DNA from 3 places in the Sphingobacterium sp. UBA7631 genome. Region 1 is predicted to be linked to each of the others. Evidence: riboswitches for the same ligand, from Rfam matches in the RefSeq annotation. Region 1 holds a riboswitch; each other region holds the start of a gene.

What was found. Region 1 has a riboswitch for S-adenosylmethionine ahead of B3P16_RS08990 (O-acetylhomoserine aminocarboxypropyltransferase/cysteine synthase family protein). Riboswitches for the same ligand answer to the same signal wherever they lie in the genome.
Region 2: it holds a riboswitch for S-adenosylmethionine, as region 1 does, so the genes downstream of both, B3P16_RS07845 (hypothetical protein) here and B3P16_RS08990 (O-acetylhomoserine aminocarboxypropyltransferase/cysteine synthase family protein) in region 1, are expected to answer to the same signal.
Region 3: it holds a riboswitch for S-adenosylmethionine, as region 1 does, so the genes downstream of both, metE (5-methyltetrahydropteroyltriglutamate--homocysteine S-methyltransferase) here and B3P16_RS08990 (O-acetylhomoserine aminocarboxypropyltransferase/cysteine synthase family protein) in region 1, are expected to answer to the same signal.

Annotation. Positions count from the first base shown of each region.
Region 1 is NZ_DLIX01000005.1:130,528-140,734, reverse strand. It holds gene B3P16_RS09005 (GH92 family glycosyl hydrolase) at 233-2,563, shown strand; gene B3P16_RS09000 (homoserine dehydrogenase) at 2,627-3,808, opposite strand; gene B3P16_RS08995 (homoserine O-acetyltransferase family protein) at 3,846-4,889, opposite strand; gene B3P16_RS08990 (O-acetylhomoserine aminocarboxypropyltransferase/cysteine synthase family protein) at 4,923-6,233, opposite strand; SAM riboswitch class I at 6,489-6,601, opposite strand; gene B3P16_RS08985 (FUSC family protein) at 6,784-8,811, opposite strand; gene B3P16_RS08980 (TonB-dependent receptor domain-containing protein) at 9,154-10,207, shown strand, end outside.
Region 2 is NZ_DLIX01000004.1:716,506-726,712, reverse strand. It holds gene B3P16_RS07855 (SusC/RagA family TonB-linked outer membrane protein) at 1-820, shown strand, start outside; gene B3P16_RS07850 (RagB/SusD family nutrient uptake outer membrane protein) at 826-2,343, shown strand; gene B3P16_RS07845 (hypothetical protein) at 2,444-2,707, opposite strand; SAM-I-IV-variant riboswitch at 2,774-2,867, opposite strand; gene B3P16_RS07840 (DUF3050 domain-containing protein) at 3,078-3,848, shown strand; gene B3P16_RS07835 (TolC family protein) at 4,113-5,390, shown strand; gene B3P16_RS07830 (HlyD family secretion protein) at 5,390-6,451, shown strand; gene B3P16_RS07825 (hypothetical protein) at 6,451-8,028, shown strand; gene B3P16_RS07820 (TolC family protein) at 8,025-9,341, opposite strand; gene B3P16_RS07815 (efflux RND transporter permease subunit) at 9,546-10,207, opposite strand, start outside.
Region 3 is NZ_DLIX01000003.1:204,144-214,350, forward strand. It holds gene B3P16_RS04075 (DUF4177 domain-containing protein) at 1-126, opposite strand, end outside; gene B3P16_RS04080 (PspA/IM30 family protein) at 110-817, opposite strand; gene B3P16_RS04085 (YbjN domain-containing protein) at 822-1,211, opposite strand; gene B3P16_RS04090 (helix-turn-helix domain-containing protein) at 1,303-1,962, shown strand; gene B3P16_RS04095 (hypothetical protein) at 2,395-2,802, shown strand; gene B3P16_RS04100 (single-stranded DNA-binding protein) at 2,855-3,250, opposite strand; gene B3P16_RS04105 (hypothetical protein) at 3,425-3,790, shown strand; gene B3P16_RS04110 (helix-turn-helix domain-containing protein) at 3,821-4,411, opposite strand; gene B3P16_RS04115 (hypothetical protein) at 4,832-5,362, shown strand; gene metE (5-methyltetrahydropteroyltriglutamate--homocysteine S-methyltransferase) at 5,462-7,774, opposite strand; SAM riboswitch class I at 7,853-7,956, opposite strand; gene B3P16_RS04125 (response regulator transcription factor) at 8,141-8,830, opposite strand; gene B3P16_RS04130 (sensor histidine kinase) at 8,933-10,207, opposite strand, start outside.

The DNA.
Region 1 (10,207 bases):
TTTTTTGAATTTATTTACTGGTTATATTTTAATATGTATGTACAATCAAAGTTATGGAAAAATGTCAGTATTTAAGCTTTAATAGTGTTTTATTTGATTAGTATTTAAAATTTTACAAATTTAGGCGTTGCGATGCAATCTGTTAAGTCGTTAAATTAAGTAATAAAATCTAACTCATGTTTATACATACTCTATTTTTTTGTAAGTTTGCTGTAGAACCTAATTGAGAACAATGGTAAAGCGTATCATTTATTATTTTTGTAGTTTATTTGTGAGTACGGCAGCTGTTTCCGCACAGCAGAAAACAGATTTGACCGTTTTTGTAAAACCTAATATTGGATCCGTCCATAGTCGGTATTTCTTTTATACACCAGCAGCCGTACCTTTTGGAATGGCTAAGCTCGCTCCGAGCACAAATGGAAGCTATGGGAACAAGTCGGGCTGGGAGGCCGTGGGTTATGACGATAGGCATACCTCAATAGAAGGCTTTGCTAATTTTCACGAATTTCAGGTAGGCGGAGTGGTATTTGCACCATCCGTCGGAAAATTGAAGACAATGCCCGGTCAACTTGATCGTCCAAAAAGCGGTTATCGTTCCGATTTTGACAAGAAGGATGAATTTGCCACTTCTGGCTATTACCGTGTCATGCTAAAAGATTATAATATACTTGCTGAGCTTACGGCAACGAAGCGTGTCGGTTTTCACCGCTATACTTTTCCAAAAACGGAAGAAGCCAACCTTATTTTCGATATTGGCCATGTGATGGGGGAAAGTGGACCGGTCGTTGATGCCGAAGTAAATTATGACAAACAGCACGTCTGGGGATATGTGGTTACCAATCCTGTCTATGTACAAAAATATCAGCAGGGGGCTACGGTCAAAATGTTTTTCTTTGCGGAGATCAACAAACAACCGAAGTCTTTTGGGACATTTAGAGATTCTATAACTTTTGACCAACATACGCGCATAAAAGGAAAAGGAGCTGGAGTATATCTGAAGTTTGGCACTGAAGCAGGCGAATCAATAGACATCAAGACGGGTTTATCTTATACTTCTGTAGAAAACGCACAACTGAATTTGCTTAAAGAGGCGAAGGATATGTCGTTTGATGCTGCAAAGAATAATGCCTTGCAAACCTGGAATAGTGAACTGGGAAGAATTTTGGTGGAAGGGGGCAAAGCGGACGACCGCATTAAATTTTATACGGGATTGTATCATGCTTTACTTGGCCGTGGGCTTGCAAGCGATGTAAATGGTGCATATCCCAAAAATGACGGCTCGGTAGGGCAGATTGCCCTAAATAAGCAAGGGCAACCGATTCATCATCATTATAATACCGATGCTATCTGGGGCGCATTTTGGAATTTGACACAGTTGTGGTCTATTGCGTATCCAGACTATTACAACGACTGGATTCAGAGTCAATTGTTGGTCTATCGCGATGCAGGTTGGTTAGGAGACGGTATTGCCAACAGTAAATACGTTTCGGGTGTAGGAACTAATTTTACGGGTTTGGCAATCGCAGCGGCCTACAATGTCGGTATTCGTGACTATGATATGAATCTTGCTTATGATGCGGTACGCAAAAATGAATTGGAAGCGAAGGACCGTCTGCCTGGAGCAGGAAAGTTAGATGTGGGAGTTTTCGTCCGCAAAGGCTACTCACCTTATATAAAAGATGATCATGGCAGTCCCGAATTAATGACCAATGGATCTCCTTTTGGCGCTTCGCATACCTTGGAATATGCTTTTTCCGCTGGAGCGGCTGCGCAATTTGCAAAATCATTGGGGCGTCAAAAAGACTATGTTAAATTTCAGGAATTATCCAATGGATGGCGCAATCTGTATGATGCCGAGACGAAGTTTATGCGGCCAAAGGATAGTACTGGACGATTCATTTCAAACTTTAATCCTTATGAACCATGGCGTGGATTTCAGGAAGGAAATGCATGGCAGTATACGTTCTATGTTCCGCATGTCCCACAAGAATTGGTTAAACTCGTTGGAAAGGATCTGTTCAATCAGCGGTTGGATAGTATCTTTACGGTGTCGCAGAAGAATGTGTTTGGAGGTGGTACACAAATTGACGCCTTCGCAGGGATTGAAAGTCTTTATAATCACGGTAATCAACCGAACCTGCATATCTCTTGGCTGTTCTATTTTTCTGGTAGACCTGATCTGAGTCAAAAATGGGTACGGGCAATTTGCAATGAGTTTTATGGTAACGATGCGATACATGGCTATGGCTACGGACAAGACGAAGACCAAGGACAGCTTGGAGCATGGTATGTCTTGTCGAGTATCGGCCTATTCGATGTCCGAAGTCTCACCACCGAGAAGCCCGCACTTCAGATAGGCGCGCCACTTTTCGATCGGGTAACGATACAATTGCCGAAGAAATTGAGAAAAAATAAATTTATCATTCAGGTGAAGAAAGAGCAACCCAATAGTTCTATTGTTGATCAAGTTCGGTTGAATAATCGCCTGTGGAAAGGTTGGCAACTTCCTTTTGAACGTTTGGTGGAAGGTGGGATTTTAGATCTCAAGTTGAAAGGTGACTAAATATAAGATAAAAAAATAGCCCCATTCGGGGCTATTTTCAAGGTAGGTTGGTTTGTTGATTGCCTACGCGATTTCAGTAATAAAATTGCCCTCTTGATCCAAATCAGCTTTATGGGCTGCGATTTGTTGAAGATTAATATGTCCGATGACATATTTGAAATCTGGTGCGTAATATCGTTCTGTGATTTCACTGAAATTTAACTTTTCAATCAGTGTATCATCTGTATATCTCAAATAAACCTTAATTAAATAATCTTGGCTATAATTTAATGTGCTGGATTCTAAATGTTTTTTATACTCATAGCGGTATCCATAGCGAAGAGCCGCGATATCCGATAGCACAGCAGAACCTGTTGGGTGGCCACCTGCTCCTTTACCATAGAAAAATTGTTCGTCTGCAAAGGCCGCTTTCACCAATACTCCATTGTTCTCATTTTCTACATTATAGAGCATGCTGTCTTTGCCTACTAGGCGTGGTAATACATAAAGTACAACTTTGTCGCCGTCGATCTCTTTTGCCGTCGGTATCAATTTGATCTTGAGGTTCTTTTCTTTCGCAAAACGAATATCTTGCTGTCCCAATTTATCAATACCAATATTGAACACATCTTCTGGTTTGACATAGATACCGTACGCATGCGAAGCAACAATACATACCTTAAATTTGGGGTCAAATCCACCTACATCCAGCGTTGGATCTGTTTCTGCAAAACCAAGTTCTTGTGCTTTCTTTAAAGCATCTGTATATTGCTGATTTTCGTTGAAAACTTTAGATAAAATGTAGTTGGAAGATCCATTAAAAATACCGCTGACAGAATGCAGTAATTCATTGTCATAGTATTCTTCTAAATTCCGTATAATGGGAATACTTCCGCAAACGGCACCTTCATATAATAAACTGGTCCCGTATTCATGTTGGATATCAACCAGCTCTTCCAAATGGCTGGCAATCATTTTTTTATTGGCAGATACCACATTTTTCCCCGATTTCAAGGCACGAACAGTTAGTTGGTATGCTGCTTCGGCATCATCGATTAGTTCGACAACAGTATTAATTTCTGGATCACCTAAAATTGTTTCGGCATCGGTAGAAAATAAATCTGCTGGTAGCGAGCGTTTTTTATCTCCGTTTTTAATGACAAATTTCTTGATCTCCAGATTAAGATCTTTGGTTTTGATGATATCGTAAAGACCTTGGCCTACGACACCAAACCCAAACATCCCTATTGTTAATTTATTACTCATATCTCTTCTTAAATTCTCTTATATATTATTTACTCTCTTATACTAATTCGTTTATGTATTCTTTTTGTTCCCGCAGAAAGCTGCTAATGATTTTGGTGAGTTTTTTTGTTTCGATCAAAAAGCCATCGTGGCCATAGGTCGATTCAATCTCTTGATAATGGGCATTGGGAACATGTTGCGCGATGAATTGTTGCTCTTGTGGCGGAAACAACAAATCTGTATTAACGCTCAGGACTAAAGTTGGACAATCAATGCTCGCCAAAGCAGATTCAATAGATCGTCTTCCCCGACCTAAATTGTGGCTGTCCATTGCTTTGGTCAGGAAATAATAGCTGTACGCATTATAGCGTTTCACCAATTTTTCACCCTGATAGTTCTGATAGGAGGATGCTTTATAATGATCGAGTTTTTCGTTATCATCTTCCTTTTGCGTGTTGGCATACGTTGTATAGTTGCGGTAAGACAACAGTGCCATAGCGCGTGCAACTTTCAATCCTTTAGCTCCACCATCAGGGTGATTGGCGTAAAAGGTTCGATCAGTTGTAATGGCCAGACGTTGACTTTCATTGAATGCAATACCCCATGGTGAGTGGACGGCATTTGTTCCAACCACGATGAGATGGTTGATGGCTATACTGTGCGATACGGCCCATTCCAATGCTTGTTGACCGCCTAATGACCCCCCGATAAGGATCTCTATTTGTTTGATTTCCAGGTGGTCCGCAAGGACTTGATGTGCGTGGACCAAATCCCTCACTGTGAATTCGGGGAAAGATAGGTAATAGGGTTGTCCGGTTGCTGGGTTTACAGATAGCGGATTACTGCTATTATATGCTGATCCTATGACATTGGCACAAATAATATAATAATCGTTTGCATCAAACAACTCACCTGTTCCAAAAAGACCGGACCACCAATCCAGCACATCTGCATTGGCCGTTAATGCATGGCAAACCCAGATCACATTGCTGCGATCTGCGTTGGGTTTGCCAAAAGTTTCATAACTGATTTGTAAATCAGTAAGCTCTCTTCCATTTTCAAATACAAAAGGCTCCGGGTGCAGATATATATGCTTACTCATTTCATGTTTAAGTTTTAAGCCGAAAAAATCTGATTATTTAATTTTATCAAAAGCTTGTTGTAAATCAGCTTTGATATCATCAATATGCTCTATTCCTACAGAAAGACGTAATAAGCCTTTGAAGACTCCGGCATTGGCTTGATCTTCATCACTCAATTGTTGATGGGTTGTAGCTGCTGGATGAATAATCAATGACTTCGTATCACCAACATTGGCTAAATGACTGATCAATTCTAAGCTGTCGATAAAGCTATTGGCCTTTTGCGCTGCGTCACCTTTAAGCTGGAAAGAAAGTACCGCGCCATAGCCATTTTTAAGGTATTTTTGTGCGTTAGCGAAGCTCGGAGAGCTTTTTAATCCCGGATAGTTTACTTTTTCTACCTGTGGATGCGCCTCAAGCCATTTTGCGACCTCTAAAGTGTTGTCTACATGGCGTTGCACCCGCAAAGACAAGGTTTCAAGTCCTTGTAATAATAAAAATGAATTGAAAGGGGAGAGTGCTGGTCCGAAATCCCGGAGCCCTTCCACACGCGCCCGAATGGCAAATTGAATATTTCCGAATGGTCCGCTTTCACCGAAAACTTCGGAAAATACTAAACCATGATAGCCTTCAGATGGTTCGGAAAATTGCGGGTATTTTCCATTGCCCCAATTGTAGTTTCCGCCGTCGACGATGACACCGCCAATGCTTGTGCCATGTCCACCGATCCATTTAGTTGCCGATTCAACAACCACATTTGCACCATACTCCAGAGGTTTAAATAAATAACCTCCGGCTCCAAAAGTATTGTCGACGATTAATGGTAAGTCATATTTTTTTGCTACGGCAGCAATTTTTTCAAAGTCGGGAATATTGAAACTTGGGTTTCCGATTGTTTCAACATAGATTGCTTTTGTTTTATCATCAATGAGCGCTTCAATTTTATCTGCTTCGGCGTCTGTTGCAAAACGAGCTTCGATGCCTAGGCGCTTAAAAGAAACTTTAAACTGGTTGAATGTACCGCCGTATAAGTTGGATCCCGCAACAAAATTGTCACCACTTTCCAAAATATTATTTAAAGCTATAAACTGTGCCGCCTGGCCGGATGCAACAGCAACAGCTGCAACTCCACCTTCCAGTGCCGCAATACGTTGTTCGAAAACATCCGTAGTAGGGTTCATAATCCGTGTATAAATATTACCGAACTGCTTTAATGCAAATAAGTTTGCGCCGTGTTCGGCATTTTCAAATACAAAAGATGTTGTTTGATATATAGGAACTGCTCTAGATCCCGTAGTAGGGTCAGCGACTTGACCAGCGTGAACCTGAAGAGTTTCGAATTTTAAATTTTTGTTTGAAGACATAATATATCAGATTTTAAGGGTTCAAAAAGAAATTGCAAAGTAAAAAGAGAAGCATACACACCTCCTTGAAGGGTCTGTTAAATCTTTATCCAAGAAAACGGAAATTATTTTTAACAAGCATGGAAGTGCATATGCATACGCATTCGCATCGATACAATTGTACGATGGGTTACACTTTCGCTTATCGTGCGGTTCACTTGTGTTGAACCTGAATTTTTAATGGACTTCAGTAATTTAATAATCATTGTCTTATGTCATTTATATGCTCCAAAACGATATTGTTTTGGACAGGAATTGGCACCTTTTCAAACAAATTGAAGGTTGCCAGTGGGTCATTGAGCCAGTCTCTCGCCACTTCTTTATAAATCAAGACCTACTGATGAAGGGAGGTGTTGATTAGAAATCTTCTTTCGAAGACGACACAAATATAAACTCTTTTTTTATTAAAGCAAAAGAAATGCTATTTTTTAGTTAAAGGAATTTTGAATAACATGCCGATTGGCATCACATATCTTCCGATGAAACCGCAAAAGTAACTGTCAATCGGGTATTATGATTTCTTTAAATTGATCCGTTCTGCAGTTTGATTTAAATCTGTTAGAAGAGGTTTAAGCGCATCGATTCTACTATGGATATCATAGGCGAGGTGGCGATTCGTCTTTTTGCTTAACGATAGCGAAAGGCCCACCAAATGGGAATTGACCTGATATGCGAGTGCCTGAAAATGGTGAATATGTGACCAATCCATCCATTTGTGCTCGGGTTCTTTTTTCATTTGATTGATGGCGTCTGAAAACAGGGCCATGGCGGTCTGCGCCTTTTTACGAGCCAGTCGTATATCAAACGAACTTTGTCGTTCGTCCGACAGACGGTTATTGATGATCTGGAAATAATGCGCGTTGTAAAGGGATACCTCTTTTGCCAGCTGAACCATGCCTGTGCTCTGGCGCACAGGTATCAAGAAATAACCCGCTATAGCCAAGAATGCTCCAATCAGTGTGAAAAGTATTCGGCTGCCTAAAATGAGATTGATGTTCCCTTCGAACAGATTGAGCGCAATCACAATTCCCAAGGTAATGAAGATGACACTGACCATATAATTAGATCGGTTGAACAAAAAGAATCCAAAAAGACCCAATGCAGCTATGGTTAGGAGTGCTGGAAGAAAATGAATAGAAATTAAGCAGAACACACCAACTATAATACCCGAGAATGTACCGACAATACGTTCTATATTACGGGTTTTTGTCATTGAAAATGCTGGCCTGGCAACAATAGCGATCGTCAGTAAGATCCAATAGGTATATTTAAAATCAAAAAATAAAATACCGATCAATGCACCTGTTCCAAAAAGAAGAGCCATCCGAACCGCAAATCGAAAAAGCGGATTATTCAGATGGAGTTTACTTTTTAGATCAGCGAGATTACGTAATGGTCGACTGATAAATTGTTGGTACTCGCTGGTGTCAATCTTATCCTGAATTTCCTGATTTTGATAAAAAGCGACCTGGATTCTGTTGAGTACATCAATAATTGCTTCGATGTTGCATATGATAGAACATAATATACCTTTTGCTGGATCGGCCTGTTGTTCTTGAATTTCTTTTAAATCCCGTAAGAGGGCATTAATTTTAAAGTTATTATGGTATAATTGATGTGCATACCGGAACCTCTTGTTGGGTTGTGAAAAGCTATCGATTTCTAACGCTAATAATTTGATTGTGTGACGAATTAAGGGGAGGCTGCCCGTGTCTGCAAGATTTTTGCGAATTGCATCGTAGTCATGATCAAGCGCAATAATTAACTCATGGAGGTCAATTAATCCATAAACCTGACTGAGCCAATAATTGCTTTTATGCCACTGTTGGCTTATGATTTTTTTTTCTCGAAACAGAAGAGACCTGATTTGTTCCTGCTGTTCGCTGATCTGGCCATGAATTTTTCCTACGCGACTGTACGTAATATTCAAAGGAATATCGGGATCGTAAGACTGTGATCGTATCAATAGAAATTGGGACAATCCATGAAAGCCATTAGCCATGGCATGTTTTAAAGAGCGATAAGGTTGTATATAGGCTTGTAAAAGGCTAAAAAAGTAATATATTATGGACCCTGTTGTAATCTGTAAGCTAACCGCAAAGGGGTGTTGTGGGGCCATTCCGATCACAAAACTCATGAGAATCAATGTCATGTTTCCAATTGCAGCATAGCGGGCTCCAAAAATGCCGTATAAGGTGCATATAAAACCGGCTGACGCTAGCACGATAACCAAGGGCCAATGATAGGGAAATACAATAGCTGTAAACAATGATGCAATAAAGAAGGTGGGAATACATACCAGAGCTGAAGAAAGTTTATCTTTTCTGTTGCCAGGAGGATCGGTGAGTGTCGTTAACAACGATCCGACACCGATTCCGATAGCCGTGCTCGCTTGCGCTCCCAATAAATAGATCGCCAAACTTGGCAAAATACTGATGGCAACATTACGTAATGCGTCTCCAGCATGCTCGCCATGCATAAATCGTATCATAAGGATATAAATACGGTAGAGTCTTTTCTTCAATGATACAGTGCTCATGAATCAGTTTACTAATTTTCGATGCAAAAATACAAATATTATGCTTAATATTTTTTGTATACAATTTATTTGTTTTGAATTTTATTTGTTTTTTGAATTTTTATTTTGATTCGATGTTTTTTTTCTACGATATGTTTCAGAAGATTCAAAATTAGCTCGCATGATCCTATCCGCTGTAAAAGCGATCAGCGAAGGATAGGGTTTACCGATATTATTTGGTTGTCTACCGAGTGAATCGCACTACCTGTCTATTTCTGCTAGTCAACGTGTAATGAATACACGAGGTTTGTTGTCATTATTATGAAGTTGACTATCCGATCGATAGCCCAAAGAAATTACATTATGAAACCACAAAAAATTAAATTGCTCTTATTTTCTATTGTTTTATTCCTGTGTTCTAATGCCGGACCCGTTTCAGCACAGTCTGACGGGGGGAAATTACGTACTGTCGTTGTTGGGCAGGACAACCAGCCCATTGCTGCCGCAAATATTTCACTGTTTCGTAAACCCAATGATGTCTTGTTAAAAGGAACCTTATCCAACGAAAATGGAGAAATTGTGTTGTTTGCGATACCCGAGGGGAAGTACAGCTTACAAGTGTCCACGGTGGGTTATGGTACTTATCGTTCTGGGGAAATAATGCTGCGTGCGGGTGATTTCAAGGTGCTGGATACGATTCGATTACAGCTGGAAAGTAAAGTGCTGGATGAGGCGCAGGTAATTGGCAAGAAGCCATTAATTGAAAGTCACCTTGATAAAGTTGTGCTCAATGTCGAGAACAGTATTTTGGCAACCGGAAATAACGCATTGGAACTCTTGCAAAAGGTCCCGGGGGTAACTTTAGACAACAAAAAGATCAACCTTCGTGGAAAAAGTAATGTGATCATCATGATTGATGGTAAGCCTACTTATCTTTCTGCAGATGAAGTGTCGCGCTTATTGGAAAATACAGCTTCAAATGCAATAGCCTCGATCGAAGTACTCACCAATCCACCTGCAAAATATGATGCGGCAGGGAATGCAGGAATTATTAATATTAAGACGAAGAGGAATACGCAATTTGGAAGTAATGTTAGTTTAAACCTCAATTTAGGGCAGGGTAAATATACAAAGGCTGATGGTGGCTTTCTCATAAACCATCGTAACAATTGGGTGAACTTATTTTCTTCCTATAACTATGCAACTGCCTTAGGCTTTAATGATTTAGATATCGATAGGGCTGTAGATACCAAAAGCGGGACGACTTTTTTCAATTCGGATTCTTATTCGAAATTCCGCTATCGAGGTCATAATTTCAAATTTGCGGCAGATTTTAACCTGGGGAAACAGGAGGTCATTGGATTTGTGGTTAATGGTAATGTAAGCAATGGTCATTCAACACGGGAGGGAAGCAATC
Region 2 (10,207 bases), on a different contig from region 1:
TAAAGGTCTTGAATTGGGAATTACTTATCGTAATCAGATTACTACGGGAGCATTGGAAGGGTTACGCTATCAGCTAGGTGCAAACCTCGATCGTTTCAAAAACAAGCTGGTGAAATTTGGCGAACCGGAAATCGGGGGCTATACAATCAAGAAAAACGGCTACGCGATGGACAGTTTTTATACCTACGAAGTCATGGGTATATTCCAATCGGAACAAGAAGTCGCTAGTTCGCCTAAGCAGTTTAATGACAATACATTGCCAGGAGATCTCAAGTACCGGGATGTCAATGGGGATGGAAAAATAGATGCGAACGACAGAACAATTATTACGGGTGTAGATCCAAAGTTGAACTATAGTTTTAATCTAAGTGCAAGTTTTAAGGGCTTTGACTTTTCGGCCCTATTACAAGGGGTATATGGTGTCAAATCTTATGTTTCGGGCTGGGGTGTAACTCCTTTTGTACAGGGTAGCCCACCGACAAAAGATTGGTTAGACCGTTGGACACCTGAAAATCCTTCGACTACGATGCCCCGTATTTATTGGGGTTGGAGCGCTCCGGAGAAATTCAGTCGAGCTTCCAGCTATTTTATACAGGATGCTTCCTACTTCAGGTTGAAAAACCTTGTATTAGGATACACTTTACCTGATGGGCTATTGAAAAAATATAAAATTGACCGCCTACGGGTTTATTTTTCGGGTGATAACCTTGTGACTGCAACCAAATTTAAGGGCCTGGATCCTGAGCGCTATGGAAATGGTGACCTCGTGCAATATCCGCAAAACAAGATTTATTCATTTGGTGTACAAGTTAATTTTTAAGTGCTATGAAAAAGAAATTTATAACAGCGTTGCTATTATCCGGACTATTTTTGGGTTCCTGTAACAGTGCCTTGGACCTCAATCCTTTGGATCAGATTGCTTCGGACAACTATTTTAGCAAAAAATCGGATTTTGATAATGCCTTGGCCGGTGTTTACGCTTCGTTGCAGAGTGAGACGTTCTCTTATGGGATGCCTTTTCGGGACTGTCTGACCGACAATGGCTATAATCAGTTCAATTCAGGTAGCGTCAACGAAATCGTTGGCGGCAATTTAAATCCAACAACAGGTGGCTACGAAACCGGTATCTATAATGATGCATACGTAGCGATAGGCAGAGCAAATCGTTTGATCGAGAAATTACAAAGCTATGCAGGGGCAGACATAAACGATGCAGAGAAAAAGAAAATGGAAGCTGAAGCCCGCTTTATCCGTGCTTTCGTTTATTTCCAATTGTACAGTATCTATGGTGAGGTGCCGCTTGTGCTGACTCCCCTCAATCTGGAGAATCAGCGTCAGCCAAAGGAAAGTGCAGAGAATATACTAAAACAGATTCGAGCTGATCTGGATTTTGGGATCGCCAACTTAGCGCCTAAACCTTATTTCAATAATGGGGGGCATGCGGCCGCCAGTTCAGCAAAAGCCTTGAAAGCACGGGTTTTATTGTTTGCGGCTTATGGTGACAAAGGAGTGCCCGATTTAGCAATTTTGAAAGAGGTAAAAGACTTATGTACCGATATCATGAAAGAGTATACCCTGAGTACGGCTTTTGAAAATGTCTTTCGCGATGCGACACAAAAGAATAATACCGAGATTATCTTTTCGGTCAATTTTCTGGCACCGAATAATACTACCCCTTGGGACATGTACCTAGGCGATTGGATTGCTGCTTCGCCTTTACAAAACCTGGTGGATACCTATGAATGCAAAGATGGTTTGCCTTTTGGTGAATCACCGTTGACCGACCGAACCAACCCGTTCAAAGATAGGGATCCGCGCCTGAGCAAAACAATTTTTGTGGACCATCCTGATTTTGGCGGCGGTAAGATCCATACACCGTCCAATCCGCGGCCTACAGGTTATGGGGTGTTGAAATTTTTGGATCCGGCCAACCTACCTTTTGGTTTTTCAACATTGAGCCAACAGGATGCGGTTATACTGCGGTTTGGCGAGGTGTTATTGATGTATGCCGAAGCACAAAATGAAATAGCCGGGCCAGATCAATCGGTTTATGATGCCATGAATACTTTGCGGAGTCGGGTTCAGATGCCTGGGTTCCCTGCCGGTTATACCAAGGAAAAAATGCGCGACCGTATCCGCCACGAAAGAAGAGTCGAACTTGCTTTTGAAGGACTACGGCATTACGACCTGATTCGTTGGCATATTGCGGGTGAAGTACTCAATGCTGTCAAAGACAGTAAAGTGCCCTATCATTTCGAAGATAAATTCTATCGCTGGCCATTACCACAAACAGAAATTGAGAAAAGCGCAGGGATACTGATTCAGAATCCAAACTATAAATAACAAGACTTTTTGCCTTCTTCTGATCGGCAATTTCCTAAACCAATCACAGCAGCGCGCACGAAATCTTTTCGATGCGCGCTATTTTTGGCGGTGATAACGATTACTGTAAAGGGATCAACACATTCTGTTCCAAGCGTACAGGGACATGCTTCACCGAGGTAAAACCGTCTTCCTTAGAAACGATGTTGGAAAGATCGAGTCCTCTTTTGGAGAACGTACTGATCAAAGCTGTTCTAAAGGTAGCTTTTGATGATCCCCAGCCTTGTCCTAAGATGGTGTCATTGTTAAGCTGTATGAGTTCATCCGTTGAATAATAACTGAATTTTTCCAGTAAGTGTTGGTAAAGATTTGTTGTAGTAGCCATACAATTTAAAAATTTAAAGGATTAAACCATAAACTGTATCCAGATCTTTGTGGGAAAATAATCGTTCTGCAACGTTTATTTTGGTCGAAACCCGTATTAATTTACCACCGCGGTGCCTGCACTCGGTTGGTATTGCATCATGCAATTCTGAATACTCTATAAATATAGTAGAGTATTTTTTATTATAAAAAATATTTTTGTTTTTAAGGGTAAATGAGCGTTAAAATCAGTACAAGGGAGGTCAAAGTGGGGGCAGGTTGTTGTTTTTGATTTGGTTATGAAGCGGATAGCTGGACGGTCAATTTATCATGCTACTGTAATCTCATTTAAAATACTTTAATAAATAAAGATAAGACGATACTTTTGCGCCATGAATAGAATTGCGGAAATTAATGAATACATTGCTGCCGAACGCGAGGTATTATTGCAACACCCTTTGTATCGTAAGATCAAAACGATCAAGAATCTACGTTCTTTTACAGAAGGGCATGTTTACGCTGTATGGGATTTTATGTCTTTACTAAAAGCTTTACAGATTAAATTGACCTGTACGACTTTACCCTGGTTTGCGAGCGAGCATCCATCAACACGCTATCTGATCAACGAAATTGTATTGGCAGAGGAGTCGGACGAATACATTGATGGCCGCCGTTTGAGCCATTTTGAAATGTATCTGGACGCCATGGATGCCATGGGTGCCGATCTTCATCTGGTCAATAAATTTATCGGTCATGCCAAAAAATCGAGCGACATATTCGATGTCATCGCGACGACAACATTGGATAAGCGGATCAAAGACTTTTTGAATTTTACATTTGAAGTGATTGCTGAAGGTGAGGTGCATAAAATTGCTGCCGCCTTTACGTTCGGGCGTGAAGATCTTATTCCGGGAATGTTTACCTCTATCTTGGAAGAAATTAAAACAAATTTCCCTACAGCCAATTTGGATAGCTTTATTTATTATTTCCAGCGTCATATTGATCTGGACGGCGACGAGCATGGACCTTTGGCCATGCAGATGATCACAGATCTTGCGAAGGACGATGACGTTAAATGGGCAGAAATGAAGGAGATCAGTAAAATCGCGCTACAAAAAAGAATACAATTGTGGAATGCAATAGAAGATTCTTTATACGGATAATCTGGTTTTATACCATCCCCGAAAGGCCTCTCAAATGTTGATTTGAGAGGCCTTTTTTATAGGCTGTAAAAAGAGTAGCGCAAACCCTATTTGGCAGATATTGGTCTTTTTGCTTGAATTGATGAAAAAATGTCTTTTTTCCATAACATATTGGCGTTTGTGAAGAAATCCAAGTTGTAATAAGTGTCTAAGTTTGCAACGCAAAAAAATAATAGAGCACACGTGAACTTTTTTCCTCCCCATTGGGCAAAAGGAATACTAACTATGGGATTGTTAGTATTCACTATTTCGGACACCTTCGCCCTCGATTCTTTGCGTATGTCCCTGAAAGACATGATCGACAAAGCACTCCAGAACAGTAAATACGTCGAGCAGTCCTATTTGCAGCTCAAAGAAAGTGAGGTGGCAGTCCAGCAGCAACGCATGGAACTGCTGCCCAAAATCTCCGCCAGAGCTTCTGCCAGTTATGCGAGTAATATGCCTGTTTATGATCAAGGCCTTTTAAATAAACCCTCCCAGCATGATATCATTCACTACTTGTACGATAGCGGTTTGGATTTTTATCTGAATCTCTACAATGGGCATCGCGATCTGATGAAAATTGAGTCCAAAAAATTGGAAAATGAGCTGGCCCGGATCGATTGGAAGAATGCGGCGGCGCAGACGAAATTGGAGGTTTGCAATCTTTTTTTGGATTTGGAACTGTCGTATAGTAATAAATCTCTAATCGAGCAGGATATTGCTGATCAACGGGTACAACTCCAGGAGATTGAACATCTGTATACGGCGGGTGTTGTCTTGCACAGTGACGTTTTGCGTATTTCGTTAGAACTTTCGAAACGGGAACTGTTGCTCGTTCAGATCGGTCATGATATTCAGGCTGCAAATCAGAAACTACAGCTTATTGGAGGCATTACAGCGGAGATTATCCCCTTGAGCGAGCCTTTTAAAGTGGAAAGCCCCAGTTATGAAACGCTTGTTGCCGAAGCGCGAAGCCATGCTTTTTCCCTCCAAAAATCCGAACAGGAAGTTGTTTTGAAGAAATTATCAGTCAAACAGGCCCGATCAAATTATCTTCCTGAATTGGGGTTGACCAGCACATTTACTTTTGCCAATCCCCAGGTTTTCCTTTATCCCTATAACCCCAGCTGGTATAATCTGAGTATTACAGGGCTTAAATTAAACATACCAATATCAGCTATTTATCTCAATAGGAATGTGGTGCGCGGAGCACAAATAGCCTTAGACCGGCAACAGGTGAAACACCATCATGAGGAGGAAATTCTGGAAAATCAGTTGTTACAGGCGCTCTTGGATTATCAATTGGCGATCAAACAGCAGGACGTCTGCCAAAACAATAAGGCACTGGCACTGGAAAATGCACGGATTATAAAGAACAGGTATTTTAAATCATCGGCGCTGATTACAGATCTTCTAGATGCGGATATGCAATACTTAAAAACACTTTTTGATCTTGAAACCGCACATATTGCGCTACAGAAACATTATTATTTTATCGAATTTTTAAAGGGTACTATCTAATGAAACCTAAATCACGCAGATCAGTTGTGGAAGCACAACTCACTCGAATCACCAACTGGTTGGCTGCAATTGTCTTGTTGGCATTATTGTTATGGGGCGCTAACACCTTATGGATGCGCGCGCGGTATACCTACACCAATGATGCGCAAGTAACACAGTACATCAATCCCATTGTTTCCCGCGTAGGAGGTTATGTGGTTTCTGTGCATTATCACGATCACCAATTGGTTAAACGAGGTGATACCCTATTGCTTATTGATAATAAGGAATATAAATATGAGGCGGATCAGGTAGCTGCATCAGTCAATAAGGAAGCAGCAGAGATCAATGTTCTTCATAGTCAAAAAGAAATCCTCCAGGCAGAGCATGAATCTTTGCGGACATCCATTGCTGCTGGCGAGGCACGTGTAACGAAACAACAATTGGAGTATGATCGATACAATTACCTGTTTCAAGAAAAGTCTGCAACAGCACAGCAGCTGGAGGATGTAAAAGCGACTTTGGATGTCTACAAGAGTGAACTGGCTTCGTTAAAACATAAATTGCAGGCTTCACAGGAAAGGGTGCACGATGTGGACATGAAAAAAGGTGTCGTTGATGCCGAGCGCGTTCGTTTGACTGCAGCTGTTGGCCGCAAGCGGCTTGATGTTGGGTATACCGTTATTCGCGCACCCTACGATGGGCAGATTGGCAAACGCACCATTGAAAAAGGTCAAATGATAAGTGCTGGTGAAGTTTTGGGCTTTATCGTCAATAGAGAAACCCCAACCTGGGTGACGGCTAATTTTAAGGAGACACAGCTGCGCTATTTGCATCTTGGCAATAGGGTGGAGGTAGTGGCGGATGCCTATCCGGATCAGAAATTTTATGGCAAAATTATTTCCATCTCCCCGGCTACAGGATCAGCTTTCTCCCTTTTACCGCCAGATAATGCAACGGGCAACTTTGTGAAGATTGTACAACGCGTACCTGTTCGCATTGAGCTGGATAAGCAAAGGGGAGCTCAACAGCTTCTTTCGGGAATGAATGTAAATGTCTCGGTATCAAAAAAACAGCCATAGTGAAAGGTATTTTTAAGGAGTGGGTGCCGGAGTGGTTGATCAAGCTTATCCTGTTTAGTAGTCTAATGCCTAGCATGGTCTTATTTTTCCTGCCGGGAGCCAATACAAATGTCACTGCTGGATTTTATGGGGCGCAACCCAGTGACATCCAGTTTCTGATCATTTTGTTTTATGCAGGTTTTGTTGGATTCTACGTGTTGGAACGACGCTTTTTTTTATACTTTCCCATTAAGCAATATTATATTATCTTTCATCTGCTACAGCTATTGAATTGCTTTTTGATGTACAGTATCAGGGATATTAGCTGGGTATACGGGCTGCGTTTTTTTCAAGGGATGTTGTTTGCTTCTGCCGTAAACTTATCGATCTCCATGATATTTTCCAGGTTGAAAAGTGATCGGGCCAAGGAAGTGAGTTACGCTGTCTTTTTCGGCTTACTATTATGTAGCTCGCCTTTTAATACGTTTGTTACGGCTGAATTTATCGATTCATTCAATTTTGATCAGCTCTATCTATACGCTGCATTATCATTTGTACCGGGTTTATTGCTCATTATGCTAACGATGCGCTCCATACGGCATATACGTCCTTACCCCTTATTTTCATTAGACTGGGCTAGCTGTATTTTCTATAGCCTTGTGATCGTCAGTTTTGGCTATCTAATGGTGTATGGACAGGAAGTGTATTGGTTTAACGATCAGCAGCTACTTATTGTATTTGCGCTGGGGATGACGCTGCTTACTCTTTTTATTGTTCGGCAAATGGTTCTCAAACGTGTTTATGTGCATTTGGCGATTTTTAAAAACAGAAATTTTCTCTTGGGACTGTTGATTTTGTATATGATGTATATCGAGCGCTTCTCCCTGACCATCTCAAATCAATATCTCGAACAGGTAATTCAACTTGATCCCATTCATTTGTCCTATATCCAATGGTTTAATATTGCTGGTATTGTCGCCGGTGTACTGGGCTCATTGTATTGGATGCTTGGGCAACGTCCCGTAAAATGGATTTGGATTCTGGGCTTCTGTTGCTTGCTGCTGTTTCACCAATGGATGTTTTTCTCCTTTGAGGGGCAGGGTAATGATGCGCATTTTTGGATACCATTAGTTTTACATGGACTCGGAGTTGGGCTTATTATGGTACCGACCATCTTATTTTGCATTACGAGTGTTAGCCCTCAATTGGGCGCTTCAGCAGCAGCGATCTGTCTCGCTATCCGGTACTTGGGTTACACGAGTAGTATCGGTTTACAGAATTTTTTCAAGTTGTTTGAACATGCCCAGCACCAGCAGGTGTTTAGGGATCGAACGGAAGTGGGCAATCCCTTATTTCGGGAGTACCTGCAGCAGGAATCTGTCAGCATTTTGCAGCATGGACTGCAGTATAAGGAACATACGGCGGCTTTAAAGCTCGTTGCTGAGCGGATCAAGATCCAATCTTTTGTGCGTTATGCCATGGATTATTATGAAATCATGTCCATGATCAGTATCAGCATACTTTTGCTGATACTGATCTCGCCTTCCTTGAAAAGCATGTATAAGAAACTAGGAAAAAACAGAATTTCTCCAGCTTAGATCTCCTGAATATCCCATATTCCAGCTGTACGTTGGAGTTCGACCAAGGCGATCGCATAGTTGTAACGGGCTTCATAATAGCTAAGCTGGGTTTCATTGTAGGTCCGTTGGGCATTTAAAACTTCCAGTAGGGATGTATCGCCTCTTTTATAGCTGTAAACCTTTCCTGCTAAAATTGCCTTTGCTTCCGATAGCATAGCGCTGTCAAATAGCTGTACCTGTTTTTGAGCGGCCTGGTAGGAGAGGAACGCTTGCGTAACTTCGATTTGAATGCGTAGGAGGACTTCCTGATAGGCAATCTCATCTTGATCGATCTTAAATTTTGCAGCTTTCAGATCACCTGTGTTAAAATTCGAGAACTTGAGCGGAATGGAGATGCCTGCATTTACAGCTGTAAACTGGGGCGTTGGGGCGGTTTCATTTCGCGCTTCACCATTATAGGTGACGCCGACTGAAAGCCCGAGATCTATTATCCGATTGGCTTGGGCCAATTGGAGCAGGCGTTTTGAAAGCTGTTTATTTTGCAGGGCAACTTTTAGATCGCTGCGGTCATTTTGGGCTACTCTAACCAGTTCATCTAAGTGGTAGGTACGGTCCAAATGGTTGAAAGCATCCAGGGATAATACCGTTGTCGTGACGGAGCTATCTGCCATAAACAAGGAGAGGTTTGCAAGGGCGGATTTCCAGGTAGCTTCTGTTGCCAGCAACGTATTGTGCATATTGGCGGCTTCCAGTTTAGATTGACGGAAATTAATTTCAGGGATGCTCCCCAATTGATACCGAATACTATCCGATATGGCCAATTGCCTAAGTTGCTGATAGGAATTTTGGTTTATTTTCAGCAGGAATGCCTGCTGCTTTGCTGTTAAAAATGCAAGTGTAGCGTCGGCACGTAAATTTCGGAAATAGTCTGCGAGCAGTAAACGGGTTACTTCGGCTTCATCTTTGGCCAGGTTTATCCGTGCTTTTCGTTTAGCCCCCAGCTCCAGTGTCAATGCAATTCCCGCATTATAGCCCCGGCCAAGTTGCTTTGTACGTTCACTATTATCAAAAATACCCATATTAAATTCAGGATCTGGAAATACCCTGGCGCTAATGATATTGGCTTCAGCAATGCTGAGGTTGAATTTTTCGGCGGCGTAGCCCAGATTATTTTTAGCGACTGTATGGATGAATTTTGAATAGTCGAGTTGCTGCCCTGTCACTTCTGACACGCTGCTATTCCTATCCTGAGCGATTGCTGTATGGTATAGCGCGAGTATAAAAAGAAAAAAGGTAAAGCTTTTCTTTGTTAAAATATGTTGCTTGTTCATGATCATCGACGTGTTTGAATGTTCTGTTTTAATGATTCTTTTATTAAAGTACGAGGGCGCTCCTTGACACATGAAATAAGTAGCCCGATCGAACCCTCAGCGGATGTGATTGCTGTATAGGGTTGGCTGAAACCTTTTTAATGTTCAGGTTGAATCCATTCGAAACAGCTTGCTTTCTGTTGTTTCGAATGGTTGAATTTGTATTTATTCTACTGGTTTTTTTTGTGTGGTGCTGTTACGTTCTAAAAGATAATAGAGCGGGGGAAGCACAAATAGGGTAAGAATGGTCGAAAATAGCAGACCGTAGACAATTACTGTTGCCAAAGGGCGCTGTACATCCGATCCGATCCCTGTTGCCAGCGAAGCCGGAAGCAAACCAAGTATGGCCACTGTGGCGGTCATCAAAACGGGACGAAAACGACTAAAAGCGCCTTGTGTTACAGCTTTATGTAGGGATAATCCATTTTTGCGTAATACATTCATCTGTGAAAGCATCAAGACACCGTTTTGTATGGCGACACCGAATAAGGCAATAAAACCGACTGCCGACGACACGTTGAGCGTCATGCCACGAACATGGAGCGCGAGCATTCCGCCAAAAAGTGCCAAAGGTACGATGCCCATTAAAAGACCTGCCTGTCTAAATGAACCAAATGTGCCGTACAACAAGATAAATATAATGGCCAATGTCAATGGGACGATAATGGCAAGCCGGCTGTAAGCGCGCTGCTGATTTTCAAATTGTCCGCCCCATTTTAACCTGATTTTATGTGGGTCATAGGATATATTCTTGGCAATGGCCTGCTGTGCTTCGGTGAGGAATGTCCCTAGATCCCGACCACGGACATTTAAACGAACCGTCAATT
Region 3 (10,207 bases), on a different contig from region 1:
TACCAATTCCCAGCCTTGATTTCCAAGATCATTTAAGATTTCATCAATTTTTTCGGGATCCAACTTTGTTCCCCAAAAACCTTTAGGTTCAATTTTTAGCGTTTTATATTCAAATCTTTTCATCATTATTTAATTTTCTTTTTAGTTCTTCTAATTCGTTGTTGACGGCTTCAGACCCGCCGATGGTCTCGTTGATCTCATCAACTTTACTTTTGTTACCTAGTGCAATCTCGCCATAGGCCTTTGCTAGTGCCTCGTCTTCCTCGACCTTCTCTTTCATACGTTCTAACATGGAAATCGTACTATTGGAATCGATATTAGCGAGCTGACGATTGACCATTTTAGCTGCGTTGGATACCTTTACACGTGCCTTTAAAGTAGAGAGTTCACCTTCCCATTTCGATATATTGAATTTGAGAATGTCTACATTTTTGTGTAGCTCATCCGATGAACTTTGATGAATCACGGCTTGTTTCTCCAATTCACCAGCTTCGATTAATAACTGTTTTTTCAACAACAGCGCTTCCTTTGCAAGACCTTCTGCCTTTTCTGTCGTTAATTCTCCCTTTTGTGCTTTTTGGAGTAATAGAATAGCTTTGTTTTCGAATTCATTGGCTTCTTCTTTTTTCCTTTCACAATTGTTTTGGGTACGTATGGCTAACGCTTTAACTTTAGCATAGGCTTCTAACGATTGTTCCAGGTCCTCTTTCATCTCACGGATACCCTGTTCCGTCATTTTGATAGGGTCTTCCATTTTGTCCACGACTGCGTGGATCTCGGCTTGACCAATTCTGAAAATTCTCTTAAAAATATTCATTATTCTATAATTTTGAAAAACTTATTAACTGATTATAATATTCACTCATCAAAAGACTCAGCGAATTAATGGCTGCATCAAACTCATTCTGATCGAGATTATGTATTTGTAAGGTATACCGAAATATAACTTTGGTACCATCTTCTGTTAATGCAAACCCACCGTGTATAATATCTCTATTTTTTATCAATAGTGATTTGAACATATCCATGGTGTCATTGCTGATTGTAAAAAGATATTGCTCAAAAATCAGGATGGGTTGGGCAATGCCTACAATCAGGTTACGGATTCCGTCGTCTTCATTTTCGATGACAAAGATTCCTTCTTTTGTATCCTTATGGGTGATGGTGTAACCGATATTGGCGATATAATTTTCAATTTTTGAGAAGTACATAATCAAGTTTTTTATATATTGCACATATTCTTTGCATAAAGGTAATAAAAATGCAAAAATATTTTGCAATAAATATTCAATTTTTTTTAAAATGAGCAACGTAGGCAACAATATTAAGAAATTAAGAAAAGTGAAAGGAATGAGTCAACAGGCATTTGGGGATATTTTTAATCTTACTAGAGGTAATATTTCGTCTTACGAAGAAATGCGTGCAGAGCCAAAAATTGAGATTGTTCTAAAAATTGCAAATTATTTTGGCATTCCTGTGCAGCATCTTATTGAAAAAAATCTATCTGTCAATGAAATTCTTAATTTCAATGATTATTTTGATCCAAATGTTTCTCTTATTGGACGTAAAAGATTGTTACAAATCCCGCTGCTGGAACGAGATGGTATTTTTGAGGCGGGTAGTTATTTTTCGAAATTAGAAGAGCTTCCAATAATTGAATTTCCTTTGCAAAGTAGGAACCGCCTCATCGCAATCGAATACGCTGACGCTATTCCGGTGCCGAGTGATTTTTTGGCTGGCCCTCAATCCATTTTATTTTTTGAAGAGGTAGATGTTCAGAGCCTACATACGTTGGATAAAGCATTTGGTTTGTATTTTTCCGAAGAAGAGTTCTTTATTGGAAAATACAGTTTGCAGGAAAAGGAGATTAGTTTAGCCTTAAATGCCTGGAAGAAGATTGATCTCACTATGGGGGAGAAAGCATATTTCTGGAAATTGTATGGCAGGTTTGAGCGAATCTAATTGCGTGGAACTTTTTCCTATTGTTTATTCGGTTTTGCCGGTATCGGGCGTATTTCCATGTTGTTATCATATCCGTGGTTAATTATGTAATCGCAGTCCATTTACAAGGTATTAACAAGGGGTTTGCAGGGGTTTACCCTTGTAATACCCCTAATATGTACGGCCTTGGAGTTGATCTGATGTTGACTTGCCTACAAGAAAAGAAGACTCCTAACTCAGGCCTGCAGAATGTGAGTGTCCACAAAAAATTTCGTAGAGTCGGGCATTGTAATTAAATTAGTTCGATAATAAAGTAACGTTACAAAAAGGTAGGGTTGTGATTAAGATGATGGTGAACTTGTCGATCCGATAAAACTAGAGTGATTTATTTAGCTTTAGAGCAACACGCATAAACGAATAAATGACCAGACATAAAAAACTAAATTTAAATAAATGAAGAAAGTAGCCTTATCAGCATTAATTGCTGGATTTTTTGTTATTTCCTGCAATAATTCCGCGACTAAAAAAGTCGAAGTAAAAGATACAACTGCCGCTATTGACTTAAAAAAAGATACGGCCGAAACGTCGGTAGAAAATAGCGGTGGCGAAGTGCCAATACCGAAGTTTAGTTCTGCTGGGACACAAAAATTGGCGGAGGATTATACAAAATATATCAAAGAATTTATCGCTGTTGCTAAAAGCGGCGATGTTGTTAAACTCAAGGAGCTTGCAGCGAAGCGACAGGAATGGGCGGCCAAAGAAACTGAAGCTGTTGCTAAGTTTACGCCAGAAGATGCTAAATTATGGAAGGCGTATGCAGAGAACCTAGGAAGAGCGTTGACTGCAAGCCTGACAAAATAAGTTGGAAACAATCGACGAGGTAGGGGCTTGAAAACCTACCTCGTTGATCATACTAGAAAGGCAGATCGTCTTCATTTTCATCTGGAGGTGTTGGGATGTCATCTTTGGCACCGTTCGAATCAGATAAAATCATGAAATTATCTACTTTAATTTCTGTGACATATTGTTTTACCCCATCTGCGTTCTCATAGTTACGATAGGTGAGTTTGCCTTCAACCATGAGTTTGGTCCCACGTTGGCATTTCTTTTCAATGGTATTGTTTTGCTTACCCCAAACCACGAGTGTATGCCATTGAACTTCTTCAACCCATTCACCGGCTTTGTTCTTGAAAAGATCATTGGTGGCGAGACGTAATATGGAGTAATTGGTGCCAGTGGAAGTTGTTTTGATTAACGGGTCGTTTCCTAAATGCCCAACCAATTGTACTTTGTTGCGTAATGTGCTCATGTGTCTAATTTTTAAAAGTTTTTAATAATTCTTATTTTAGTTGATGGTCATTGGCTATGAACGCCGAATGATCTTAAGCAAAGGTGGGGCGGGGAAATAACTATAGTCGTCTATTTACCATTTGTATTCGACTATAGTCGGTTGTAACCGTTTGTTGTCGTTTAATCTTCCGTTATGAGTTCTGGAGAAAAAGTCTGCCTTGAATGTGGCAAAGTAATATATGGCCGTTCGGACAAGCGATTTTGTGATGATGCTTGCCGGAACGCCTATAACAATAAATTAAATAGCGACCAGACCAATCTGGTGCGCAATGTGAATAATATCCTACGAAAAAACCGCCGTATTTTATTAGATGCATTGAGTGGGGAGGGTATGGTGAAGATCCAACGTGAAAAGTTAAAGCGGTTGGGATTTGATTTTAAGTTTCATACACATACTTTTTCCAATAACAAGGGGCAGACCTATAACTTTATTTACGAAACAGGCTATCTGTTGTTGGAGAATGATTGGGTATTGATTGTTCAAAAGAAACCGCTGTGATATTGATCGCAACATTTCATATGTATTGGTTTAGTTTGCAGAACTGAGCTTGGCTTTTCTTATTGCGATATAATTAAAAATAGTAAACGTTAGAATCAATATGTAATAGCATACTGGGATGAGTAGAAAATAGGCGCTATTAAAGATATTGGTTAAAAAAGACGGTAGTGCAATTTTAAAAAAATCTGCAATAATGATATAGCCTATGAAACTTCCGAGAAAAAATAGTCCAACAGCGTGTATTATAATTATTTTTTTTAGGTGCTTACTGTATAAGGCGTCTTTGTTTTGTTTCGTATAACCCATAATTGCTGGGACCAATAGCCCTAATAATGGATTGACCAAAAAGGTGAGCGATGATAAGTATAGCGCTTTAATACTTCCTGTTTGATTGTTGTCGATACTGATTTGATTTACATTTGGCATAATGAGTTGTTCTAATGGTATTTCCAAAATTTGACTGATCTGTTTGAGACTAAATCCACTGATTTCTTCCGTGCCTTTTTCTATGCGTTGCACTGTTCTTAGCGATACCCCCGCTTGATCGGCGAGTTCCTGCTGCGTTAGTCCCTTACGTTTTCTTGCTAGTTTGATTAATTGATTAGCTGATTGACTTTCCATGGTTCAAATATGGGGAAATAGTCGGTGAATTTTAGTGAAATTGATGCGACAATAATATGCCAATATCGTGCTGAACAATATAACAGATTAATAATCAAAAGTTTTTGGAATTTGGTAAATATTTTGAATCTTTGCAATTCAATAGAGTAATTAATAAAAACGGAAGAATATGTTTGCAATATTAGAAAATCCCGCTTCGTCCACAGAGAAGATTCTCGGGAATATTCTTCGGAATACGGCCCTTTCCTAATCTTCTTCTTAATACGTTAAGTAACCTAGGTTGATATTGGCTAAAACGTGGCGCTCGAAATGGTAGTCCACTTTTCCAATATGCTTAGCTTATTCAGGAGTTTTAAAAATCCAGTTACTTTCAAAGTTATCGTGAAAGCTGGATATGAATGTTATGTTTTAGAAAATTTTATGAATTCAGTAAATAAATATGTCCTTCAGGCGCTGGATAACTATCCGATGTATTTGGAGGAGACCATGGAATCCTTATCCTATGCGCTATCCTATGATGAGTCCAATACAATGGCGCTGTGTTTGATGGGAAGAGTTTATGCCGAACAGCTATTGGACTATGAGCAGGCAAAAAGGTATTTCCAGGAAGCTTTGGTGCATAATGTGCAGGCACTGGAAGTATATCCTTATTTCATTCAGACATTGATTGATATGGGGGAGTATGAAGCTGCAAAAAAGACGATCAAATTTGCTTTGACACTTCCGGCCATGCCCTTGACAGGAATCTGGATCAAGAAAGCACTGCTATTTGAAAAAATGAGAAAATACAAAAAGGCATTGAAGGCGTTAAAAAAGGCTAAACTTGAAAATGTTGACCTCGATTTTTCGTCAAACCTGAAGGCGATTGAAGATCGGATTAAAGGAAAACAGGAAATTAAGAACGGGAACGAAAAGGAAAACAAGAAAGAACGGAAGAACAGCCGAAAATAATCTCACCTTATTCGGATAACAGTTTTTATTTTGAACGAAGCCCAATAAAGAAGCCCTAGCTGAAATTTCAGCTAGGGCTTTATCAATATAGTTTAAGAATTATTCTGCTCTTAAGATTTTCGCAGCCTCAACCATAGACTCTAAAGCCGCTTTGGTTTCTGGCCAAGCACGAGTTTTCAAACCACAGTCAGGATTAACCCAAAGTTGTTCTGCTGGAACTACTGCTTTTGCTTTGCGCAATAGATCTACCATCTCATCTTTGCTTGGAACACGTGGTGAGTGAATGTCATAAACACCTGGACCAATATCATTTGGATATTTGAAATCACCGGCGAAAGCATTCAATAATTTCATTTGAGAACGTGAAGTCTCAATCGTGATAACATCGGCATCCATTGCAGCGATATCTTCGATCACATTATTGAACTCAGAATAACACATGTGTGTGTGAATCTGTGTATCGTCTTCAACATTTGATGAAGAGACACGGAAAGCACGTACTGCCCAGTTCAAGTAATCTTTTTGATCAGCTTTACGTAACGGTAATCCTTCACGGATAGCTGGTTCATCGATTTGTATGATTTTGATACCTGCTTTTTCCAAGGCTTGTACTTCATCCAAGATCGCCAATGCAATTTGGTAAGTCGTTGTTGAGCGCGGTTGATCGTTACGTACGAAAGACCATTGTAAGATTGTTACAGGACCAGTCAACATACCTTTAACCGGACGATTTGTCAATGATTGTGCATATGAAGACCAACGGACAGTCATATCTTCAGGACGGTATACGTCACCATAGATAATCGGAGGTTTTACACAACGTGAACCGTAAGATTGTACCCAACCATTTTGTGTGAAAGCGTAACCAGCCAATTGTTCACCGAAGTATTCAACCATGTCATTACGTTCGAATTCGCCGTGTACTAATACGTCGATATCCAATTGCTCTTGAAGACGGATGGTGTTTTCTGTTTCTTCTGCGATTGCTTTATCGTATTCTGCCTGCGTAATAGCACCCTTTTTCAGATCTGCTCTCCATTTACGAACATCTTTCGTTTGTGGGAATGAACCGATAGTTGTGGTCGGGAACGCCGGTAAGTTGAATTTCGCTTGTTGCGCTGCTTTACGGTCTGCAAATGCTGAAGTGCGTTTTGCATCGTCATCAGTAATATTGCTTGTACGTGTTTTAACCTCTGGTTTGTGGATCAATGGAGAGGTACGGCGGCTTTCAGCAGCCGCTTTGTTCGCTTCGAAGCGTTTTGCTGTTTCAGCATCAACTTCTCCCTCCGCTAGTACGGCTAAGTCTTTTACTTCAGCTAATTTTTGTTTAGCAAATGCTAACCAGTTTTTTACTTCAGTTGGTAGCGATTGTTCATTGTGTTCATTGTCTAAGTCAAAAGGAACGTGCAACAGTGATGAAGAAGGAGCTACCCATACACGGTCTTTTCCTAATGCATCAACAGCCTGTTTGATTTTAACCAATGATTTTTCGTAATCATTTTTCCAGATGTTACGGCCTTCAACAATACCTAAAGATAATGTTAATGAAGCAGGAACTTTAGCCAATACCGTATCCAATTGATTTTCACCGCGTACCAGATCCAAATGTAAAGCATGGATAGGTAGGTTAACTGCGATATCTTCGTTGTCTTTTAAAGATTCGAAGTAAGTCGTTGCGATTAATTTGATATTTTTTGCTGCTGCAGCTAATTTTTCGAAAGTAGGTTGATATAAAGCTTTTACTTTAGCATCTAAATCCAATGCTAAGAAAGGCTCGTCAATCTGAACATATTGTGCACCAGCATCAGCTAGTTTAGCTAGTATTTGCTCATATACTGGAATAAGTTTATCCAATAAATCGATACGGTCGAAGCCAGCTTCTTTTTCTTTACCGATCAAAAGGTATGTAATAGGACCTAATAGAACTGGTTTAGTATCGATGCCCAATGATTTTGCTTCGTTGTATTCATTTAAGAATTTTTCGGAAGTCAATTTGAATTCTTGATCTTTTGTGAATTCTGGTACCATGTAGTGGTAGTTCGTATCCAACCACTTGGTCATTTCCATTGCAGTCACGTCGATTCCTTCTTGTTGGAAACCGCGCGCCATGGCAAAATATAGATCTAAACTGTAATTGTTGTCTACTTTATTCAATAAAGAATGGTAGCGAGCAGGAATTGCACCAACAGTGAGGGTTAAATCCAATACTTGATCGTAAAAAGAGAAATCATTGGAAGGGATCAAATCTATTCCAGCATCTTTTTGTGTTTTCCAATTGCCTTCACGAATTTTTTTTGCTGTGTCCAATAATTCCTCAACAGAAGATTTTTTAGCCCAATAGGCCTCATTGGCTTTTTTCAATTCGCGGAACGCGCCCACACGAGGGTAACCTAAATTGTTAGTCAATAACATAATGAATGTTTTTAATATTTCTTTTTCAACTATATTTCTTGCTAGAGAGAGAAGGACACACTAGAATTTGGTGACTTCGGCTTATCATTCCCATATCAAGTAGGGTAGAATTTAGCACCTTGTCAAGGGACAGGTTGCTAAGGCTTCATCGGGTCTATTCCCTCTGCCTTTCTCTATAAGCGACGCTAAGTTAGAACATTTCTTTTTGAAATGCAAATTTTTTATAAAAGTGCGTCAATTTTTTATATTCTACTAAGGATGAAATTGTTTTGTTCTTTTATTTTCATCCACGAATTCGAGTAAGTCACGCTTGAATACGTGTGTAGCATAAAAAGGGGAATGACTATATTTTTCATTCCCCTTTTTTTAGCTGACCAAAAGTTTGTAACCTTTTCCGTGCACATTGACAATTTCAACTTTGCTATCTTCTTTTAGATATTTACGAAGTTTACTGAGAAATACATCCATACTTCTACCCGTAAAATAGTTATCATCATGCCATATTTTTAACAACGCTTCTTCCCGGGTCAGCACATCATTTTTCTTTAAGCAAAGCAAGCGGAGTAGTTCAGCTTCTTTCGTGGAGAGTTTTTGCATCTGTCCTTTGTAAGAAATCTGCTGACTTGTATAATCAAAGAAATAATCGCCAATTTCAAATTTATCCGCAACCACTTCTTCTTCTTTGTCTCGAACACTGCGTTTCAGCAAAGCATTGATGCGGAGCAATAATTCTTCCACTCGAAAAGGCTTGGTGATATAATCATCTCCTCCTAGCTCAAAGGCTTCGGTCTTATCTTCCATCATCCCCTTTGCTGTGGCAAAGATAATAGGAACAGTATTGTTTGTTTTTCTGATTTCACGTCCAACTGTAAATCCGTCCTTTTTTGGCATCATGACATCAAAAATACAAAGGTCGTAGTTATTTTTTTTGAATTGAGAAATCGCTTCATCTCCATCCGTGCATAATGTGACGTCAAATTTTCCCTTTAATTCGAGATAGTCTTTTAAAAGATCCCCCAAATTAGGATCATCTTCTGCTAATAATATCTTTTGCATAATGAATATATTAATTTTCACCAATGTCCCTTGATGCTGATAAATCAGCCTTCCTCAACCTTTGAAATTTTTTAAAGAGGAAATATACAAAAAAGGAACGTTTTATTTTTTAATAGGCAAAATTACTTCAAAGGTCGTGCCTTTATCTTTTTCACTTTTAACTGTAATTTTTCCGTTCAGCCTTCTCAGAATGTCCTGTACATAACTTAAGCCAAGGCCAAATCCTTTGACATTATGAACATTCCCAGTTGGAATACGGTAAAACTGGTCGAAAATCTTTTGCAGGTGATCCCGGCTCATCCCAATACCATTGTCGGCTATGGTGACAACAATGGTGTCGCCAACATTTTTTGAATTGATGTTGACATGTAAATCTCCTTTGCTGTACTTGATGGCATTATCCAAAAGATTGTAAAATACATTGGAAAAATGTAACTCATCACCAACGACAACATCCTTGGTCGCTGCAAGATCTATACTGAATTTCCCGCCAATATTTTGCATCCGTAGCTGCATACTGTCCGTTACTGCCGAAACAAGATCATTGATGCATACTTCTACCTGGTCGAGTTTTAGCGTTTCTTTTTCTAGTCTTGCCAAATCGAGCACACGTTCAATATGATTTCCGAGTCTAACATTTTCGTCGTAGATGATATTAGCCAATTTCTGAACGCGCTTGTGGTCGGCATTGATGTCTGGATCTTTAAGTGACTCACTGGCAATCATAATTGTTGCAACAGGTGTTTTAAACTCATGCGTCATGTTGTTGATGAAATCCGTCTTCATTTCCGAAACTTTCTTTTGTCTGAAGATGATAATCAGTGTATAAGCAAAACACCCCACCAACAAGAAAAGCAGTGCCAGCATGGGCAGCAACAGATAGCCCATATTATCGGCAATTATCGCCTTTTTATTGGGGAAATAGATGGTTAATTTTCCTGGCGCAGCACCGATATCACCTTTAAAAAGTGCCGTTGAGTATTTGGTTGTATTTGTTGGGTTATTTAAAGCGGCTTCGTTTAAAATATTATTTAGTAATATATTGTTTGTGCTCCATATTTCAATATTGAAAGGAGCTTTAATGTCGCGTTGAGCCAACTCCTCTTTGATAAGTTCTTGAACGATGATCACATTCAATCGATCCTTTAATGGACGTTTAGCAAGCTCCATTCCAATAGCAATATCTTCGATGTAGTCTGCTTTTTTGCCGCCCAGCATGGCAACGGAATCATATACATTAAAGCCACTCCACGCGTTTTTTCTGTTGAGGATATCCAATCTTTTTTCCAAATCAGAAATTGTTTTCGCAAGTTTCGCATTCTCTCTTGGAGGTAATGTGGCTACCCGGAATTTTGTTTGTTGATTGACCAGTGGGTC